DNA from 4 places in the Enterobacter sp. C3_dUdeg genome. Region 1 is predicted to be linked to each of the others. Evidence: predicted binding sites of a transcription regulator. Region 1 holds the regulator's gene; each other region holds the start of a gene.
The links. Region 1 encodes PurR, which represses purine synthesis genes. Its sites were predicted from a motif close to CANGCAAACGTTTGCNTG; they were not measured.
Positions count from the first base shown of each region.

Region 1 (4,815 bases):
GTCGGGCAGAGGCGACGCGCAGGGTGTCTTTCAGATTGCGAGGGAGTTGATTTTCAAGACCGGCACGCAGCACGCTGGCGAAAAAGGTATCCAGACGTTCGCACTCCCACCAGCCGTCCATGTAGCTTTCTCCCAGGCCTAACGATCCCTCTCGCAGCACGCGTTTAAAAAAGTCGGGATGTTTAACCTGAGGATCGGATGGCGATGATCCATTGATAGTGATGCCTGCTCGACCTAACAGTTCACTGACGATCCGGGACCAGTTATCGTCCGGAACGCTGACTTCTTCTATACACGATGAACTCATAGCTTCTCCATCACCCTACTGTGATCAGAACCTTAAAACAGCGTAGACGCTTTTTTTGGTTTGTGAGAAATCTCACGGTAAATACCGCGAGGCTAATATCCGACGTAGAACAGAGGAAGGGAGATAACCCTTGCCGAAATGCCTTCCATGGTAAAACGGGAGCACTCCGGCTCCCGTTAACACTTAATATTTATCGTATTTAATCGAACCAAATTTAGTATAGGCCTCAAAATTTGGTGATTCAATAGAAAATTCTTAGCAACCTAATCACTGAAAATTAACATGATTTCTGGCGCAATCAGGCATGTGACGTTTCAACCTGAGCACTCTTTTCCTGCGCACGCTGCGCGGAGGCCTGCATGCGATAGCCCAACACCGCCAGCGCAACGGTCACCAGCATCACGCTGGTGGTGGTCAGGAGCGGCGTGGCAATCAGCGCCGATACAACCAGGCTTGCCAGGAAGCACAGCCCCAGCTGCAGGGTATTCTGCAGCGCGGCGGCGCGGCCTGTTGCCTGCGGGAAGGGACGCAGCGCCTGGGCTACAACGATAGGGTAAATCGCCCCGTTCGCGACGGCCATCACGCAGAAGGGGATCAAAATTTCGGCCAGACCGGCACCCGGAATAAAGCCAACGGCCCAGGTCCCGATAACGCTCAGCGCATACAGCACCAGCAGCCACGGCAGCATCTGCTGACCTTCCCACTTTTGCAGCGCCGCGCGACAGCCGTACCCGCCTACCAGGAATGCGATGGTCTGCGGAACATAGCTCAGGCCGATGGCTGCCGGGCTGTAACCCATATCGTGCAGAATGAACGGCGAGCCGGTGAGCCACGCGAAGAAGCTTGCCGAGCAGGCTGCATAGATCAGGACATTCCCGCGATAGGCTTTGGCGCTGAGCAGGGAAGTGAAGGTAATCGGCTTCGCGTCTGCATGCGCTTCTTTTTTATGCGCTGGCTTAAGGGCGAACGCCGGCAGCATCAATACCAGGGTAATGGCAAACAGCGTGGCGAAAATGGCCTGCCAGTCGAAATGCGCGAGGATCCAGCTGCCCAGCAGGGGAGCGAGGGCAGGTGAGAGGCCCACCAGCGGCATAATGGTAGCGAAAATACGGTTTGTGCGGTTAGCCGGATAGTAGTCGGTGACCAGCGCCTGCCAGGTCACTGCCGCGGCACAGACGCCCACGGCCTGAATAAAACGCAGCACCAGCAGCCAGGTGGCATCGCGTACCCATAACATCCCCAGGCAGCCCACGGCAAAAATGGCCAGGCCCAGCAACAGCACCGGTTTACGACCAAAGCGATCCGAGAGCGGTCCCCAGAGCAGCTGTGCGAAGGCAAAGCCGGCGAGGAATAAGCTCAGGCTGGCGCTGATGGCGGCAGCCGGGGTTTGCAAATCTTCCTGCATGGCGGCAAACGCCGGCAGGTACATATCGGTGGCCAAAAAGCCCAGCACGCTTAAGCCGCCGAGCCAGGCTAAAAAACCGTTCCTGGGTTGCATTATTTTATTCTCCTGAGGAGGCAGGTATACATTGGCGCTGAGTGTAGGGAGTGCAAAGCCGCTTGTGAAACGCTAATATTTGGCGGGTGCATTCAAAAAATTTGCAGGCAGAAAATGTGGTCAGATTATTCTCTTGAAGTGGTCGATGCTGTTGCACGTAACGGCAGCTTCAGCGGTGCGGCGCAGGAGCTGCACCGCGTCCCTTCGGCAATAAGCTACACGGTGCGCCAACTGGAGGAGTGGCTGGCGGTTCCGCTGTTTGAACGGCGGCATCGTGATGTGGAATTAACGCCCGCAGGCGCGTGGTTTTTGAAGGAAGGGCGTTCTGTTATCAAAAAAATGCAGATCACCCGCGAACAGTGTCAGCAGATCGCTAACGGCTGGCGGGGGCATCTTTCCATCGCGGTGGATAACATCGTTAAGCCGGAACGCACCCGGCAGATGATCGTCGATTTCTACCGTCATTTCTCTGACGTCGAGCTGCGGGTCTCGCAGGAGGTGTTCAACGGCGTCTGGGATGCGCTGGCGGACGGCAGGGCAGAGATGGCGATTGGGGCTACGCAGGCGATCCCGGTCGGGGGACGTTACGCTTTTCGCGATATGGGGATGCTGAGCTGGAAATGCGTGGTGGCAAGCGACCATCCGCTGGCGGCGATGGAAGGGCCGCTCAGCGATGACACGCTGCGCAACTGGCCGTCGCTGGTGCTGGAGGATACGTCCCGTTCATTGCCCAAGCGTATCACCTGGCTTCTGGACAACCAGCGGCGGGTGGTGGCCCCTGACTGGGAATCGTCGGCGACGTGCCTCAGCGCCGGGCTGTGCGTCGCGATGGTGCCCGTTCATTTCGCGCGTCCGCGCATCGATACCGGAGAGTGGGTTGAGCTGACGCTGGAGAATCCGTTCCCGGATGCGGCCTGCTGCCTCACATGGCAGCAAAATGACGTCTCGCCTGCGATGGCCTGGCTGCTGGATTATCTGGGAGACAGCGAAACGCTGAACCGGGAATGGTTACGGGAGCCAGCATAGCTGGCCCCGTAAAGCGATTAACGACGGTAGTCGCGGAACGGACCGTCCGCAACGGAACGGCGTTCGATAAGACGCGGGTGAACTTCAATAGACTGCGACTCTTCGCGTTTGTTGACGATCCTGTCCATCAGCATGTTGAAGGCCGTTTCGCCCAGCGAATCTTTCGGCTGGTGAATGGTGGTCAGCGCCGGGGTGAAGAAACGCGCGTTACGCACGTTGTCATACCCGATCACGGAAATATCCTGCGGTACGCGCAGGCCCAGCTCGTCGGCAGCGCATAGCGCGCCCATGGCCATAATGTCGCCCCCGCAGAACACGGCGGTCGGACGGTGCGGCTGGGAGACGATCTGCTGCATCGCGCGGTAGCCCGATTCCGGCTCAAAGTCACCCTGCACAATCCAGTTTTCCGGCACGTTGATCAACGCTTCTTCCATCGCTTTCATAAAACCGGCCAGACGGCCCGCGCCGGTGTTGCGCTCCAGCGGACCGGGGATCACGCCAATCTCGCGGTGGCCGCGTTCGATCAGATAACGACCGGCCATATAGCCGCCTTCAAAGGCGTTATCGATAACGGAATCGGTAAAGTCTGCGCGCGCTTCGCCCCAGTCCATCACCACCATCGGAATATGGCGATACTCTTCCAGCATCGACAGCACGGATTCCGGGTACTCGGAACACATCACCAGCAGGCCATCAACGCGCTTTTGCGCCATCATCGACAGGTAGGCACGCTGTTTTTCAATGCTGTTCCACGCGTTGCCCAGAATCAGGGTATAGCCTTTCTGGAAGCAGTTCTTTTCGACCGCTTCAATGATCTCGGCAAAATAGGCCGCTTCACTGCTGGTCGCCAGCAATCCAATGGATTTGGTGTGATTAACCTTGAGGCTACGCGCAACCGCACTTGGCGAATAGTGCAGCTCTTTGATCGCTGCCCAGACGGCGTTGCGCGTCTCTTCCGCCACAAAGCGGGTTTTGTTAATTACATGTGATACGGTTGTAGTGGAAACGTTTGCGCGTTTTGCTACGTCTTTAATTGTTGCCATTAAATGTCACTCCAGACCATATCCTAAGCTCCTGAAAAACTTGAAGGTAAACGTTTGCCTTCTCTCACCCTTATCTCGCAATCTTGAATTGCGGCACGCCGGGAAAACGACACGGGACGTCAGGAGGGGGTCAATGGCCGGTACGCTAATAAATTTAGCGTGGAATTTTGTCCTATCTTGATGAAAAGGGGAAGAGGTAAAGTGGTTATCAGTATAAATCCAGGAAGATTTTTAACGTAATCTGTGCAAAAATGAGCAAGCTCACTTTTCGTGTGGGGATTAAAAGGAGAAAAATTGATGAGTTCCGATCTTAAGTTTTCGCTGTTCACCACCGTTGTTGTGCTGGCTCTGATTGTTGCGGCCGGTCTGACGGCTGCGCTGCACTGATTTACGCGGAGGGAGAGCCTTCTCCCTCCCGACTCCCCGGATTGTTACTTCTCTGGCAAAAATCTTTTGCCATTTTGTTAACTTCTCATTTTTTGTGATTGATGTCATGCTTTCTGCTTCTTTGTTCTGTGTCACCACATGACACGGCATCCGGAGTTGACGCATGAAAATCAATTATCCCCTGCTGGCCCTGGCGATTGGCGCTTTTGGGATTGGCACCACTGAATTCTCCCCAATGGGGTTACTGCCTGTTATTGCCCGGGGCGTAGATGTCTCTATCCCTGCGGCAGGGATGTTAATCAGCGCCTACGCTATCGGCGTGATGGTAGGGGCGCCGCTGATGACCCTTCTTCTTTCGCACCGCGCGCGCCGCAATGCGCTGATTTTCCTGATGGCGATTTTCACCCTGGGCAACGTGCTTTCGGCCATTTCGCCGGACTACACCACATTGATGCTGTCGCGCATTCTGACCAGCCTTAACCACGGCGCGTTCTTTGGGCTGGGGTCGGTCGTGGCTGCCAGCGTGGTGCCAAAACACAAGCAGGCGAGCGCCG
Region 1 is NZ_BAAKFX010000001.1:1,300,991-1,305,805, reverse strand. Features, by position in the region: gene cfa (cyclopropane fatty acyl phospholipid synthase) at 1-307, opposite strand, end outside; gene punC (purine nucleoside transporter PunC) at 606-1,805, opposite strand; gene punR (DNA-binding transcriptional activator PunR) at 1,920-2,831, shown strand; gene purR (HTH-type transcriptional repressor PurR) at 2,849-3,874, opposite strand; gene cydH (cytochrome bd-I oxidase subunit CydH) at 4,172-4,261, shown strand; gene AC27FC_RS06110 (MFS transporter) at 4,425-4,815, shown strand, end outside.

Region 2 (4,815 bases), on a different contig from region 1:
CAGGCGGCACTTCAGACGGATGGCGTCGCGCTTGGCGCGGCACTGGAGCGTGAAGGTTCGTCGCTACTGGGGACCGATGCCGGTGAGCTGGCAGGCGCAGGCCACACGGGCGTTACCGTGCAAAGCAGCCTGGAAGCGGTAAAAGAGGACTTCGATGTATTCATCGATTTTACCCGCCCGGAAGGGACGCTCGCGCATCTGGCGTTTTGTCGCCAGCACGGCAAGGGGATGGTGATCGGCACCACCGGTTTTGACGATGCGGGCAAGCAGGCTATCCAGGATGCATCAAAAGAGATTGCGATTGTCTTCGCCGCAAATTTCAGCGTGGGCGTTAACGTCATGCTGAAGCTGCTGGAGAAGGCCGCGAAGGTGATGGGCAACTATACCGATATCGAGATCGTAGAAGCTCACCACCGTTACAAGGTTGATGCGCCATCGGGTACGGCGCTGGCGATGGGCGAAGCGATTGCTCATGCACTTGATAAAGATTTAAAAGACTGCGCGGTCTATACCCGTGAAGGTTACACCGGCGAACGCGTTCCTGGCACCATTGGCTTCGCAACCGTGCGAGCGGGTGACATCGTCGGCGAACACACGGCGATGTTCGCCGATATTGGCGAGCGCGTCGAAATTACGCATAAAGCCTCCAGTCGAATGACGTTCGCCAACGGTGCGGTACGTTCCGCTTTGTGGCTGAAAAACAAGAAAAACGGCCTTTTTGATATGCGAGATGTGCTCGATCTCAATAATTTGTAAGCATTATTACCCATCGTGATGTGGTTATTGCAGTCGTAATTGTTTGATTGCATAGGGCAATATTTTATTGCCCTTTTATTTTATCTGTTTCATGGATTATTTTTGCTTAATCCTCTGAATATCTATCTCTTTTGGTGTTTTAACGTTACTGAAATGTAAATTTTGACCATCTGGTCCACTTTATAGTGCTGCGCTAGCTCATTTTTCATTAAACCTGGCACGCAAGCGTTTTCCGCAGTGATTTACCTGATCTTTTTGTCGCTTAAGCCGCATTCCACTCGCCAGGCTTGCAAAAGAGTAAACAAAATATCCGTTTTAAGTTGACTTTTACCCACCAAATCCCCAGAATGCCGCCGTTTGCCAAAAATCCGCTGGCAACACATTTGCATTGATCCATGACATGCTATGAATTAATATGCAAATAAAGTGAGTGAATATTCTCTGGAGGGTGTTTTGATTAAGTCAGCGCTATTGGTTCTGGAAGACGGAACCCAGTTTATCGGTCGGGCCATAGGGGCAACGGGTTCGGCGGTTGGGGAAGTCGTTTTCAATACTTCAATGACCGGTTATCAAGAAATCCTCACTGATCCTTCCTATTCTCGCCAAATCGTTACTCTTACTTATCCTCATATCGGCAATGTCGGCACCAATGCGGCTGACGAAGAATCTTCTCAGGTACATGCGCAAGGCCTGGTCATCCGCGACCTGCCGCTGATTGCCAGCAACTTCCGCAATACCGAAGACCTCTCTTCTTACCTGAAGCGCCATAACATCGTGGCGATTGCCGATATCGATACCCGTAAGTTAACGCGTCTGCTGCGCGAGAAGGGTGCACAGAACGGCTGCATTATCGCGGGTGATAAACTCGATGCGACGCTGGCGCTGGAAAAAGCGAAAGCCTTCCCGGGCCTGAACGGCATGGACCTGGCGAAAGAAGTGACGACCGCTGAAGCCTACAGCTGGACTCAGGGTAGCTGGACGCTGGAAGGCGACCTGCCGGAAGCGAAAAAAGAGAGCGAGCTGCCGTTCCACGTGGTGGCCTACGATTTCGGCGCCAAGCGCAACATCCTGCGCATGCTGGTTGACCGCGGCTGCCGCCTGACGGTGGTTCCGGCACAAACGTCTGCCGAAGACGTGCTGAAGATGAATCCGGACGGTATTTTCCTGTCCAACGGCCCTGGCGACCCGGCGCCGTGCGATTACGCCATCGCCGCCATCAAGTCCTTCCTGGAAACCGACATCCCGGTATTCGGCATCTGCCTCGGCCATCAGCTGCTGGCGCTGGCGAGCGGTGCGAACACCGTTAAGATGAAGTTCGGCCACCACGGTGGTAACCACCCGGTGAAAGACATCGATAACAACACGGTGATGATCACCGCGCAGAACCACGGATTTGCCGTCGATGAAGCCTCGATGCCGGCTAACCTGCGCGTGACCCATAAGTCGCTGTTCGATGGCACTCTGCAGGGGATTCATCGCACCGATAAGCCAGCATTCAGCTTCCAGGGTCACCCGGAAGCCAGCCCGGGCCCACACGACGCCGCGCCGCTGTTCGATCACTTCATCGAACTTATCGAGCAATACCGTAAGACCGCTAAATAATCAGGAGCCGAGAAGACAATGCCAAAACGTACAGACATAAAAAGCATCCTGATCCTTGGCGCTGGCCCGATCGTCATCGGCCAGGCCTGCGAATTCGACTACTCCGGCGCGCAGGCGTGTAAAGCCCTGCGTGAAGAGGGTTACCGCGTTATCCTGGTGAACTCTAACCCGGCAACCATCATGACCGACCCGGAAATGGCTGATGCAACCTACATCGAGCCGATTCACTGGGAAGTGGTGCGTAAAATCATCGAGAAAGAGCGTCCGGACGCGGTGCTGCCAACCATGGGCGGCCAGACGGCGCTGAACTGTGCGCTGGAGCTGGAGCGTCAGGGCGTGCTGGAAGAGTTCGGCGTGACCATGATTGGTGCGACCGCCGACGCGATTGATAAAGCAGAAGACCGTCGCCGCTTCGACGTGGCGATGAAGAAAATCGGCCTCGACACCGCGCGTTCCGGTATCGCACACAACATGGAAGAAGCGCTGGCCGTCGCGGCTGACGTGGGCTATCCGTGCATCATCCGTCCATCGTTCACCATGGGCGGCACCGGCGGCGGTATCGCCTACAACCGCGAAGAGTTCGAAGAGATTTGCGAACGCGGTCTGGATCTCTCCCCAACCAAAGAGCTGCTGATTGATGAATCGCTGATTGGCTGGAAAGAGTACGAGATGGAAGTGGTGCGTGATAAAAACGACAACTGCATCATCGTCTGCTCCATCGAAAACTTCGATGCGATGGGTATCCACACCGGTGACTCCATCACCGTTGCGCCAGCCCAGACCCTGACCGACAAAGAGTATCAAATCATGCGTAACGCCTCGATGGCGGTACTGCGTGAAATCGGCGTGGAAACCGGTGGTTCTAACGTGCAGTTCTCCGTTAACCCGAAAACAGGCCGTCTGATTGTTATCGAAATGAACCCGCGCGTGTCCCGTTCCTCCGCGCTGGCTTCTAAAGCGACCGGCTTCCCGATTGCGAAAGTGGCGGCGAAGCTGGCGGTGGGTTATACCCTCGACGAGCTGATGAACGACATCACCGGTGGCCGCACCCCAGCGTCCTTCGAGCCGTCAATCGACTACGTTGTGACCAAAATTCCACGCTTCAACTTCGAGAAATTCGCAGGCGCGAACGACCGTCTAACCACCCAGATGAAATCTGTCGGTGAAGTGATGGCGATTGGCCGCACGCAGCAGGAATCACTGCAGAAAGCGCTGCGCGGTCTCGAAGTGGGCGCGACCGGCTTTGACCCGAAAGTGAGCCTGGACGACCCGGAAGCGCTGACCAAAATCCGCCGCGAGCTGAAAGACGCGGGCGCAGAGCGTATCTGGTATATCGCCGATGCCTTCCGTGCGGGCCTGTCCGTCGACGGCGTGTTCAACCTGACCAACATCGACCGCTGGTTCCTGGTGCAGATTGAAGAGCTGGTGCGTCTGGAAGAACAGGTCGCTGAACTGGGCATCAACGGCCTGGACGCTGACTTCCTGCGCGTGCTGAAGCGTAAAGGCTTCGCCGATGCGCGTCTGGCTAAGCTGGCGGGCGTGCGCGAAGCGGAAATCCGCAAGCTGCGCGACCAGTACGACCTGCACCCGGTCTACAAGCGCGTGGACACCTGTGCGGCTGAATTCTCGACCGACACCGCCTACATGTACTCCACCTATGAAGACGAGTGCGAAGCGAACCCGTCCGTCGACCGCGACAAGATTATGGTGCTGGGCGGCGGTCCAAACCGTATCGGCCAGGGCATCGAGTTCGACTACTGCTGCGTACACGCCTCGCTGGCGCTGCGCGAAGACGGTTACGAGACCATCATGGTCAACTGTAACCCGGAAACCGTCTCTACCGACTACGACACCTCTGACCGCCTCTACTTCGAGCCGGTTACCCTGGAAGACGTGCTGGAAATCGTGCGCATCGAGAAGCCAAAAGGCGTTATCGTGCAGTACGGCGGCCAGACCCCGCTGAAGCTGGCGCGCGCGCTGGAAGCAGCAGGCGTGCCGGTTATCGGCACCAGCCCGGACGCGATTGACCGTGCGGAAGACCGCGAGCGTTTCCAGCAGGCGGTTGACCGTCTGAAGCTGAAACAGCCGGCGAACGCCACCGTCACCGCCATTGAAATGGCCGTTGAGAAGGCGAAAGAGATTGGCTACCCGCTGGTGGTGCGTCCTTCCTACGTGCTGGGCGGCCGCGCGATGGAAATCGTGTATGACGAGGCCGACCTGCGTCGCTACTTCCAGACTGCGGTGAGTGTTTCCAACGATGCGCCAGTGCTGCTCGACCGCTTCCTCGACGACGCGGTGGAAGTGGACGTTGACGCCATCTGCGACGGCGAAATGGTGCTGATTGGCGGCATCATGGAGCACATCGAGCAGGCGGGCGTGCACTCCGGCGACTCCGCCTGTTCTCTGCCGGCGTACACGCTGAGCCAGGAGATTCAGGACGTGATGCGCCAGCAGGTG
Region 2 is NZ_BAAKFX010000003.1:169,778-174,592, reverse strand. Features, by position in the region: gene dapB (4-hydroxy-tetrahydrodipicolinate reductase) at 1-756, shown strand, start outside; gene carA (glutamine-hydrolyzing carbamoyl-phosphate synthase small subunit) at 1,210-2,358, shown strand; gene carB (carbamoyl-phosphate synthase large subunit) at 2,377-4,815, shown strand, end outside.
Region 2: carA (glutamine-hydrolyzing carbamoyl-phosphate synthase small subunit) is a predicted target of PurR. The motif match lies at 975-992, and genes of this name have one in related genera.

Region 3 (4,815 bases), on a different contig from region 1:
CAGCACGCCGAAGAGCGCCGTCAGGCCAATCAGCATGACAATAACCACGATGGTGATGGCTACCGGACGGCTGACGCCCCGGCGTAAAAACCAGGTGACCAGAGGATTAAGCACGATGGCAAAAAAGAGCGCCAGCAGGAGCTGAACAATAATGTCAGCGGCAGCATGGATACCCGCAAGGATAACCACCAGACAGGCGAGTTTTAATAAGATGTGGAGTCCTGCTTTGTCGGACGGGTTAGCGATCATGCGTGTTCCTTAATATGATGACCCGATAAGTGTAGTGCCCGGGCTTCGCTTCGTCTGGCACCGTTAATCTGAAAGTCGGGGCTGATTTTCTTATTGCGCCGTGGTAATAGTGAAACACTGTTGTAAAAAATCCAGGTAGAACCCCATGCCCGAACCTGCCGCTGAACCGGCACTGAGCGGACTGCGCCTCAATCTGCGCATCGTTTCCGTTGTGATTTTCAACTTTGCCAGCTATCTGACCATCGGCCTGCCGCTGGCGGTCCTGCCGGGCTATGTCCATGACGTGATGGGCTTCAGCGCCTTCTGGGCGGGGCTGGTGATTAGCCTGCAATATTTCGCCACGCTCCTCAGCCGCCCGCATGCCGGGCGCTACGCGGACGCGTTCGGTCCAAAAAGCATCGTGGTGGTGGGATTGTGCGGCTGTTTCCTCAGTGGCCTGAGCTACCTGCTGGCTGCCACCACCGGCCACTGGCCGCTGGTCAGCCTGGCGCTGCTCTGCCTGGGCCGCGTTATTCTTGGCATCGGGCAAAGTCTGGCGGGAACCGGCTCGACGCTGTGGGGCGTGGGGGTGGTAGGCGCGCCGCACATTGGCCGGGTGATCTCCTGGAACGGGATTGTCACCTACGGTGCGATGGCGCTCGGAGCGCCGCTCGGCGTGGCCTGCTATGCGCTTGGCGGGCTGTATGGGCTTTCCATCACCATTATGGCGGTCGCGCTGCTGGCAATCCTCTTTGCGCTGCCACGTCCGAAAGTGAAGGCCAGCAAAGGCAAGCCGCTGCCGTTTCGGGCGGTGCTGGGGCGCGTCTGGCCGTACGGCATGGCCCTGGCGCTGGCGACCACCGGCTTCGGCGTGATTGCGACCTTCATTACCCTGTTCTACGACGCCAAAGGCTGGGACGGCGCAGCCTTTGCGTTAACCCTGTTTAGCTGTGCGTTTGTTGGCGCCCGCCTGCTTTTCCCTAACGGCATCAACCGTCTTGGCGGGCTGAATGTGGCGATGATCTGCTTTGCGATAGAGATTGTCGGGCTGCTGCTGACCGGAATTGCGATGGTGCCCTGGGTCGCGAAAGTGGGCGTGTTCCTCGCGGGGGCAGGCTTTTCCCTGGTCTTCCCGGCGCTGGGCGTGGTGGCGGTAAAAGCCGTGCCGCAGCAGAATCAGGGGGCGGCGCTGGCGACCTATACGGTGTTTATGGATATGTCTTTAGGCATTACCGGCCCGCTGGCGGGGCTGGTGATGGCCTGGGCAGGGGTTCCGGTGATCTATCTTGCGGCGGCGGGCCTGGTGGTGATTGCGCTGCTGCTGACGTGGCGGCTAAAAAAATGGCCCCCGGTGCAGGCACCGGAGGCCACGTCATCGTCGTGAAGCGTTACTGGATCACGATGGTGTTAATGATGTTTTCAGCAGCCGTCTGCGCTTTCTGCTGATCTTCGGCTGGCAGGGTGATCTGCAGGGTCAGCAGTTTGTTATCAACCTTGCCCAGCACCACAGAAGAGTAAGCGGTCTGGCCTTTTGCAGAGATGATGCTGTCGAGCTGTTGCAGCGTGTGGCCTTTCAGCTCGATGGATTTATTGGTCACGACCTGCAGCTGCGGATCGCGGCCGCGCTGCTGATCTTCCAGACGTTTGGACAGGACGGCCAGGTCTTCGCTGGTGTCGTCGCCCACAATCACAATGACCGCTTTCTGCCCGGTTGCGTCGGAGTAAACGTGCATGTTATTCGCCTGGGTGCCCAGCTTGCCGCTCTGATCGGTCATATCGGCTGGCAGAGAGAAGCTGAGTTTGCCATCCATCAGATTCACCGGCTGGCCGGTCGCGTTGCTCTCTGCGGATGCGCCCTGAGCAGGCGTTTTCGTGTCGCTGTTATCACAGGCTGCAAGACCCACAACCAGCAGGCCAATCCCGACATATTTAACCAGATTGCGCATTGACTTCTTCCTTTCGATAAACGGCCATAACGGCTCATTCGCTCATCTTATCACAACTGATAAAGCGAACCCTTAACCAGCCTGCAATGCCGTGATTTCAGATTTATCTGCCAGCCTTTTCAGCAGCATATTGAGCAGCACGCCGTACATCGGCAGGAAGAACACAATGCTGATAAGGACCTTGAAGCAGTAGTCCACCAGCGCGATTTCCATCCAGTGTTCGGCCATGAACGCATCCGGGCTGCGCCAGAAGGCGATGAAGAAGAAGGCCAGCGTATCGCTCACGTTACCAAACAGCGTGGAGGCGGTTGGCGCCATCCACCAGCGATGATTCTGACGCAGGCGGTTGAATACATGCACGTCGAGGATCTGCCCCAGCGCGTAGGCCATAAAGCTTGCCGCGGCGATACGGGCAACAAACAGGTTGAAGTGGGTTAATGCCTCAAAGCCCTGCCAGCTTCCCATATAAAACAGTGACGAAACCACGTACGAGATGAACAGCGCCGGGAGCATGACCGAAAAAATAATACGGCGAGCCAGCGGTGCGCCAAAGATACGCACGGTCAAATCCGTCGCGAGGAAAATAAACGGGAAGCTGAATGCGCCCCAGGTGGTATGAAAACCAAAGATGGAGATCGGGAGCTGCACCAGATAGTTGCTGGAGGTGATCACCAGCAAATGGAAAAGCGAAAGCCAGAACAACGCTTTTACGCGCTGTGATTCAGAAAACGACGTCATATTGTGACCTTTTTATACGTTGGGGTGAGGGAACCCAATAAAAACCGCAGCATGATACTGCTTTGGCAGGACATTGCAATGGTTAGTTTTTACGCAATCGTTAACCTGGTTTGCATTGATCGCAACCGGGCGTAAACTACAGCCGTTTTTACCAGACCGAGAAGACCATGACCGACCTGTTTTCCAGCCCAGACCACACTCTTGATGCCCAGGGCCTTCGCTGCCCGGAACCGGTAATGATGGTACGCAAAACCGTGCGCAACATGCAGACCGGTGAAACGCTGTTGATTATTGCCGACGACCCGGCCACGACCCGCGATATTCCCGGCTTTTGTACCTTTATGGAGCATGAGCTGGTGGCACAGCAGACCGAGGCGCTGCCGTACCGGTATTTGATTCGTAAGGGTTAGATGGGCTGTCCTCTGCGGCCTGATGCCCTCACCCCGCCCCTCTCCCACGGGGAGAGGGGGCAAACACTAAAAACGGCAATCTTTGATTGCCGTTTTGCGTTTACCTAGCCTTTCATCCACGCGCGGATCCCGTCCAGGAACATCTGCGTTGCCATCATCACCAGAATCAGCCCCATCAGGCGCTCCAGTGCGTTCACTCCTTTCTCACCCAGCAGGCGCAGGAACAGCGACGACTGCAGCAGGATGATAAACGTCCCGCCCCAGGCGATCAGCAGGGCAATCACCAGATGGCTCATCTGGTTCGGATACTGATGCGACAGCAGCATCAGCGTGGCCAGAATGGTCGGCCCGGCGACGAGTGGAATCGCCAGCGGCACGATAAACGGCTCTTCACCCGCGGGCAGGCCGCTGCTGCTGCCTTCCGCGCTTGGGAAAATCATCTTAATGGCAATCAGGAACAGAATAATCCCGCCGGAAATCGACACGGTTTCGGCGCGCAGGTTCAGGAACGCGAGAATTTTTTCACCGGCAAACAGGAAGATAAACATCACCAGCAGGGCGATAAGCAGCTCGCGGATCATGATCGCCCGGCGGCGCTTCGGCTCGGTGTGCTTCAGCACCGACATGAAGATAGGCAGGTTTCCCAGTGGATCCATAATCAGGATCAATAAAACCGCCGCGGAAATGATTTCACTCATCTTTAAATTATCCCTGATACTTAGTAGTGTTATTCCGATGATTAGCGCTTTTTCTGATTGCTGGGCAATCATCGATTAATTTCGCTTGCGACTTTGGCAGCATTTTGTAATGTGAAGCATATCCCAGTTCAATACTGGCTTGCACAATCAGCACACACCCTCAGCAGGAAAAAAATGCTATGAAAAACGTTGGTTTTATCGGCTGGCGCGGTATGGTCGGCTCTGTACTCATGCAACGCATGGTTGAAGAGCGCGATTTCGACGCTATCCGCCCGGTCTTCTTCTCCACTTCCCAGCTCGGCCAGGCTGCTCCGTCCTTTGGTGGTACCACAGGCACGTTGCAGGATGCTTACGATCTGGAAGCGCTGAAGGCACTCGACATTATTGTGACGTGCCAGGGCGGCGATTATACCAACGAAATCTATCCAAAGCTGCGTGAAAGCGGCTGGCAGGGCTACTGGATTGACGCGGCTTCTTCGCTGCGCATGAAAGACGATGCCATCATCATTCTCGACCCGGTGAACCAGGGCGTCATCACCGACGGCCTGAACAACGGCGTGAAAACCTTTGTCGGCGGTAACTGCACCGTCAGCCTGATGCTGATGTCCCTCGGCGGCCTGTTCGCGCAGGATCTGGTGGAGTGGGTCTCCGTGGCGACCTACCAGGCGGCGTCCGGCGGCGGCGCGCGCCACATGCGCGAGCTGCTGACCCAGATGGGCCAGCTGCACCAAAGCGTCGCAACCGAGCTGGCAAACCCGGCGTCCGCGATCCTCGATATCGAACGTAAGGTCACTC
Region 3 is NZ_BAAKFX010000005.1:110,738-115,552, reverse strand. Features, by position in the region: gene AC27FC_RS14340 (AI-2E family transporter) at 1-249, opposite strand, end outside; gene AC27FC_RS14335 (MFS transporter) at 395-1,612, shown strand; gene AC27FC_RS14330 (DcrB family lipoprotein) at 1,617-2,174, opposite strand; gene AC27FC_RS14325 (7-cyano-7-deazaguanine/7-aminomethyl-7-deazaguanine transporter) at 2,247-2,912, opposite strand; gene tusA (sulfurtransferase TusA) at 3,080-3,322, shown strand; gene yhgN (NAAT family transporter YhgN) at 3,427-4,020, opposite strand; gene asd (aspartate-semialdehyde dehydrogenase) at 4,200-4,815, shown strand, end outside.
Region 3: tusA (sulfurtransferase TusA) is a predicted target of PurR. The motif match lies at 3,003-3,020, and genes of this name have one in related genera.

Region 4 (4,815 bases), on a different contig from region 1:
TCGCGCATTATAGCTAATATGGCGTGTATGTCATAAAGTTGAAGGCTTATTTTCATTTGTGGGAGTGTGCAGTGGCGACGTTATCCAGGCTTTTTATTCATCCGGTGAAATCCATGCGCGGCATCGGCGTCTCTCACGCGCTGGCCGACATGAGCGGATTCGCCTTCGATCGTATTTTTATGGTCACCGAGCCTGACGGCACGTTCATCACCGCACGCCAGTTCCCGCAGATGGTTCGCTTTACCCCTTCCCCGCTTCATGACGGTTTGCACCTTACCGCGCCGGACGGTTCCAGCGCGGTCATTCGCTTTGCTGATTTTGCGCCTGTCGATGCGCCAACGGAAGTGTGGGGCAATCATTTTACCGCGCGAATCGCCCCGGATGAAATTAACCGCTGGCTGAGCGGTTTCTTCTCCCGCGACGTGCAGCTGCGCTGGGTAGGTCCTGAACCGACGCGTCGCGTGAAGCGCCACGACGCCGTTCCCCTCTCCTTCGCCGATGGTTTCCCGTTCCTGCTGACTAACGAAGCCTCGCTGCGTGATTTACAAGTCCGCTGCAAGGCCAGCGTTCAGATGGAACAGTTCCGTCCGAACCTGGTGGTCACGGGCGCCGACGCCTGGGAAGAAGACACCTGGAAAGTGATCCGCATCGGCAGCGTCATCTTTGATGTCGTAAAACCCTGCAGCCGCTGCATTTTCACCACGGTGAGCCCTGAGAAAGGCCAGAAGCACCCTTCCGGCGAACCGCTGAAGACGCTGCAGTCTTTCCGCACCGCGCAGGACAACGGCGATGTGGATTTCGGCCAGAACCTGATCCCTCGCTCCAGCGGTGCAATCCGCGTCGGTGATGAGGTAGAAATTCTTGCCAGAGGGCTTGCAAAAGCGTACGGCTCGGGTCAGGAAGAAGAAATGGTCGACGTTGTGACAAATGTCGCCTCTGCGGTAGATATTCACTGGCAGGGCAACGTCATCCGTGGCAACAACCAGCAGGTATTGCTTGAGCAACTGGAGCAGGCAGGTATTCGCGTACCCTATTCCTGTCGCGCAGGCATTTGCGGATGCTGCCGCATCAGGCTGGTGGATGGAGAGGTTAGTGCGCTGAAAAAATCGGCAATTGGAAATGACGGCACAATTCTGTGCTGTAGCTGCATACCGAAAACGTCCGTACAGCTGGAAGCTTAAACCGCCTGTTCAAGGCTGAAGGAATCTACGCGCAGCTGCGGCTTCAGCCGGTCATTCATCACTTTAATGGCATCGCCAAGCTGCATCGTCCGCCCGGCAATGGTTACGCCGGGCTGTGCCAGCAGGCAGAGCGCAGCATTTTCACCAGGCTCAACCACCAGCAGGCTCACCTCTTCTGCGGTATCGCTCAGATTGACGCTGGCCGCGTCACCCGTTGCCGGGGTCCAGCTCATACCATGCGCAAGAAAATGCCAGCTTTTTGGCATTTGCGGTTTCAGGAAGCGGATAGCCACCAGCGCATTTAATACCAGCTCGGCACGCTGCTCTTTAGAGAGCACCAGATCGCGGCATTTTTCTTCAAAGGAGAAATAAAGCGCCGCATCGTCAACGCAAAAGCCCGACGGGGAAAATGCATCCGGGGTTAACATTCGGCGGGCAAAACGAGAACGAAACAACATGCCATTGGCTAAATCGAGCATCATTCGGTCATGCTCGTCGCAAAAATACCAGCGCCAGTTATCGTCAGGTTTAATTCGCATGTGTCTCTCCCGTCCCCAAACGTCCTGTACTAAAAATGTCCTGTTTGCCGCCTCGTTTATAACACCATTAATAAAAGACTATAATGACTAAATAAGCAACAGTGACGGAATATAAAACAACCAGGGCTGGAAATAAAGCCCTGGTTGTCTGATTAAGAGAAAAGATTAGATATGAGTAACGATTTCTTTAATCAGCGGCGGTCCTTTAAAAATAAAGCCGGAATAGATTTGCACCAGTGACGCACCTGCCGCCATCTTCTCGCGCGCAGCAATCACTGAGTCAATGCCGCCGACACCAATAATCGGCAGACGTCCTTTTAATTCTGCAGACAGGGCGCGAATAATTTCGGTGCTTTTTAATTGCACCGGACGTCCACTTAACCCACCCGCTTCGTCACAGTTTTTCATTCCCTGCACGAGGGAACGATCGAGAGTGGTATTGGTCGCAATAACACCATCAATATTATGGCGAACCAAACTGTCGGCAACCTGGATCAATTCTTCAGGAGAAAGATCCGGGGCGATCTTAACCGCGACCGGAACATATTTATGGTGGATCGTCTGGAGTTCATTTTGTTTATTTTTAATGGCACTCAGAAGATCGTCCAGCGCTTCGCCATATTGTAAGGAACGCAGACCCGGAGTATTGGGTGAAGAAATATTCACCGCAATATAACCGGCATAGGCGTAGACTTTTTCCATACAAATCAGATAGTCATCTTTACCCTGCTCTACCGGCGTGTCTTTATTTTTACCGATATTGATGCCTAATATTCCGTCAAAATGGGCTTTTTTTACGTTCTCAACCAGGTGATCAACACCGAGGTTATTAAAGCCCATGCGGTTGATCAGCCCTTCGGCTTCAACCAGGCGGAACAGGCGCGGCTTGTCATTTCCCGGCTGCGGGCGCGGCGTGACGGTACCGATTTCAATGGAGCCAAAGCCCATCGCGCCCAGGGCATCAATGCACTCGCCATTTTTGTCCAGACCGGCCGCCAGACCCAGCGGATTCTTAAAGGTCAGACCCATGCACTGCACAGGTTTTTCCGGCACATTCTGACGCACCAGAGCGGCCAGCGGCGTTCCGGTAATACGACGTAATTGCTGGAATGTAAATTCATGAGCGCGCTCAGGGTCGAGCTGGAAAAGGGCTTTACGAACGAAGGGGTAGTACATGAACTCTCCTGGATTCCCGGTGTGCAAACCGGGAGGGGATTATGGGCGATCCACGCGCGAAAGGGAATTGACCTGCGGCAAAAAATCAGCGTAAAACGCAATCGTTTACCTCCCCGTCTATTTCTTATGCACTTTTTCGCATTTTAATTGCAGATAAATCATTTAGTGGAATAACCGCGCGGTGTCACACTCCTGAAAATTGTTATGAATGTTAGATAAAAGCAAACAATTGGTTATAAGGAGGAAGTATGCGCGTCATTACCCTGGCCGGAAGTCCACGATTCCCTTCGCGCTCCAGCGCCCTGCTGGAATATGCCCGCGAAAAACTCAATGCCCTGGATGTGGAAGTGTGCCACTGGAACCTGCATAACTTCGAACCTGAAGATCTGCTCTACGCCCGCTTCGACAGCCCAGCGCTGAAAACGCTCATCGAGCAGCTTAACGGCGCTGACGGCTTAATTGTGGCAACACCTATTTATAAAGCCTCTTTTTCCGGGGCGCTGAAAACCCTGCTCGATCTGCTTCCGGAACGCGCCCTGGACGGCAAAGTCGTGCTGCCGCTGGCAACGGGCGGTACGGTTGCCCATTTACTGGCCGTGGATTATGCCCTGAAGCCGGTGCTGAACGCGCTGAAAGCGCAGGAGATCCTCCACGGCGTTTTCGCAGATGACTCCCAGGTTATCGATTATCAACATAAACCTCATTTTACGCCGAACCTGCAAACCCGCCTCGATACTGCCCTGGAAACCTTCTGGCATGCCCTGCACCGCCGGGATATCCAGGCCCCGGCGTTTGGTCAGCCTCAAGGAGTCGCACATGTTTAAAACGTTAACCCGCATCGGCCTGGCAGGTCTGATGGCGCTTACCTCGCTGGCCCATGCCGCAGAAGCGGCTCCGGAAAGTTTGCGCATTGGCTATCAGAAAGGCAGCGTCAGCATGGTGCTGGCGAAAAGCCACCAGCTTCTGGAAAAACGCTTCCCGGACACCAAATTCTCGTGGGTGGAATTCCCGGCTGGCCCGCAGATGCTGGAGGCCCTGAACGTCGGCAGTATCGATCTCGGCAGCACGGGTGATATTCCGCCGATATTCGCCCAGGCGGCGGGAGCGGACCTCGTCTATGTTGGCGTTGAGCCGCCCAAACCGAAGGCCGAAGTGATCCTGGTGCCTGAAAACAGCGACATTAAAAGCGTCGCCGATCTTAAAGGGCATAAAGTGGCTTTCCAGAAAGGTTCCAGCTCGCACAACCTGCTGCTGCGTGCCCTGCAGGAAGCCGGGCTGAAGTTCACTGACATTCAGCCCGTTTACCTGACGCCTGCCGACGCGCGCGCCGCGTTCCAGCAGAAGAACGTTGATGCCTGGGCCATCTGGGATCCGTACTACTCCGCCGCATTGCTGCAGGGCGGCGTTCGCGTGCTGAAAGACGGTACCACGCTGAAGCAGACCGGCTCGTTCTATCTGGCCGCGCGTCCTTATGCGGAAAAGAACGGCGCATTTATTCAGGGCGTACTGGATACCTTTACCCAGGCCGATGCGCTGACCCAGACCCAGCGTCAGGAGAGCATTGCACTGCTGGCGAAAACCATGGGCTTACCTGAGCCGGTGATCGCGAGCTATCTCAACCACCGTCCGCCGACCACCATTACGCCCGTGGACGCGCACGTCGCCGCGCTTCAGCAACAAACGGCTGACCTTTTCTATCAAAACCACCTGGTGCCAAAACAGGTCACTATTCGCGAACGCATCTGGCAGCCCGCGGGCAAAGAAGGAGCTAAATCATGAGTCTGAATCTTTTCTGGTTTTTACCCACCCACGGTGATGGACACTATCTTGGTACAGAAGAGGGCTCGCGCCCGGTTGACCACGGCTACCTGCAGCAGATTGCGCAGGCGGCGGACCGAATCGGTTTCACCGGGGTGCTG
Region 4 is NZ_BAAKFX010000004.1:92,031-96,845, forward strand. Features, by position in the region: gene AC27FC_RS12565 (YcbX family protein) at 72-1,181, shown strand; gene zapC (cell division protein ZapC) at 1,178-1,720, opposite strand; gene pyrD (quinone-dependent dihydroorotate dehydrogenase) at 1,886-2,896, opposite strand; gene ssuE (NADPH-dependent FMN reductase) at 3,145-3,720, shown strand; gene AC27FC_RS12585 (sulfonate ABC transporter substrate-binding protein) at 3,713-4,675, shown strand; gene ssuD (FMNH2-dependent alkanesulfonate monooxygenase) at 4,672-4,815, shown strand, end outside.
Region 4: pyrD (quinone-dependent dihydroorotate dehydrogenase) is a predicted target of PurR. The motif match lies at 2,991-3,008, and genes of this name have one in related genera.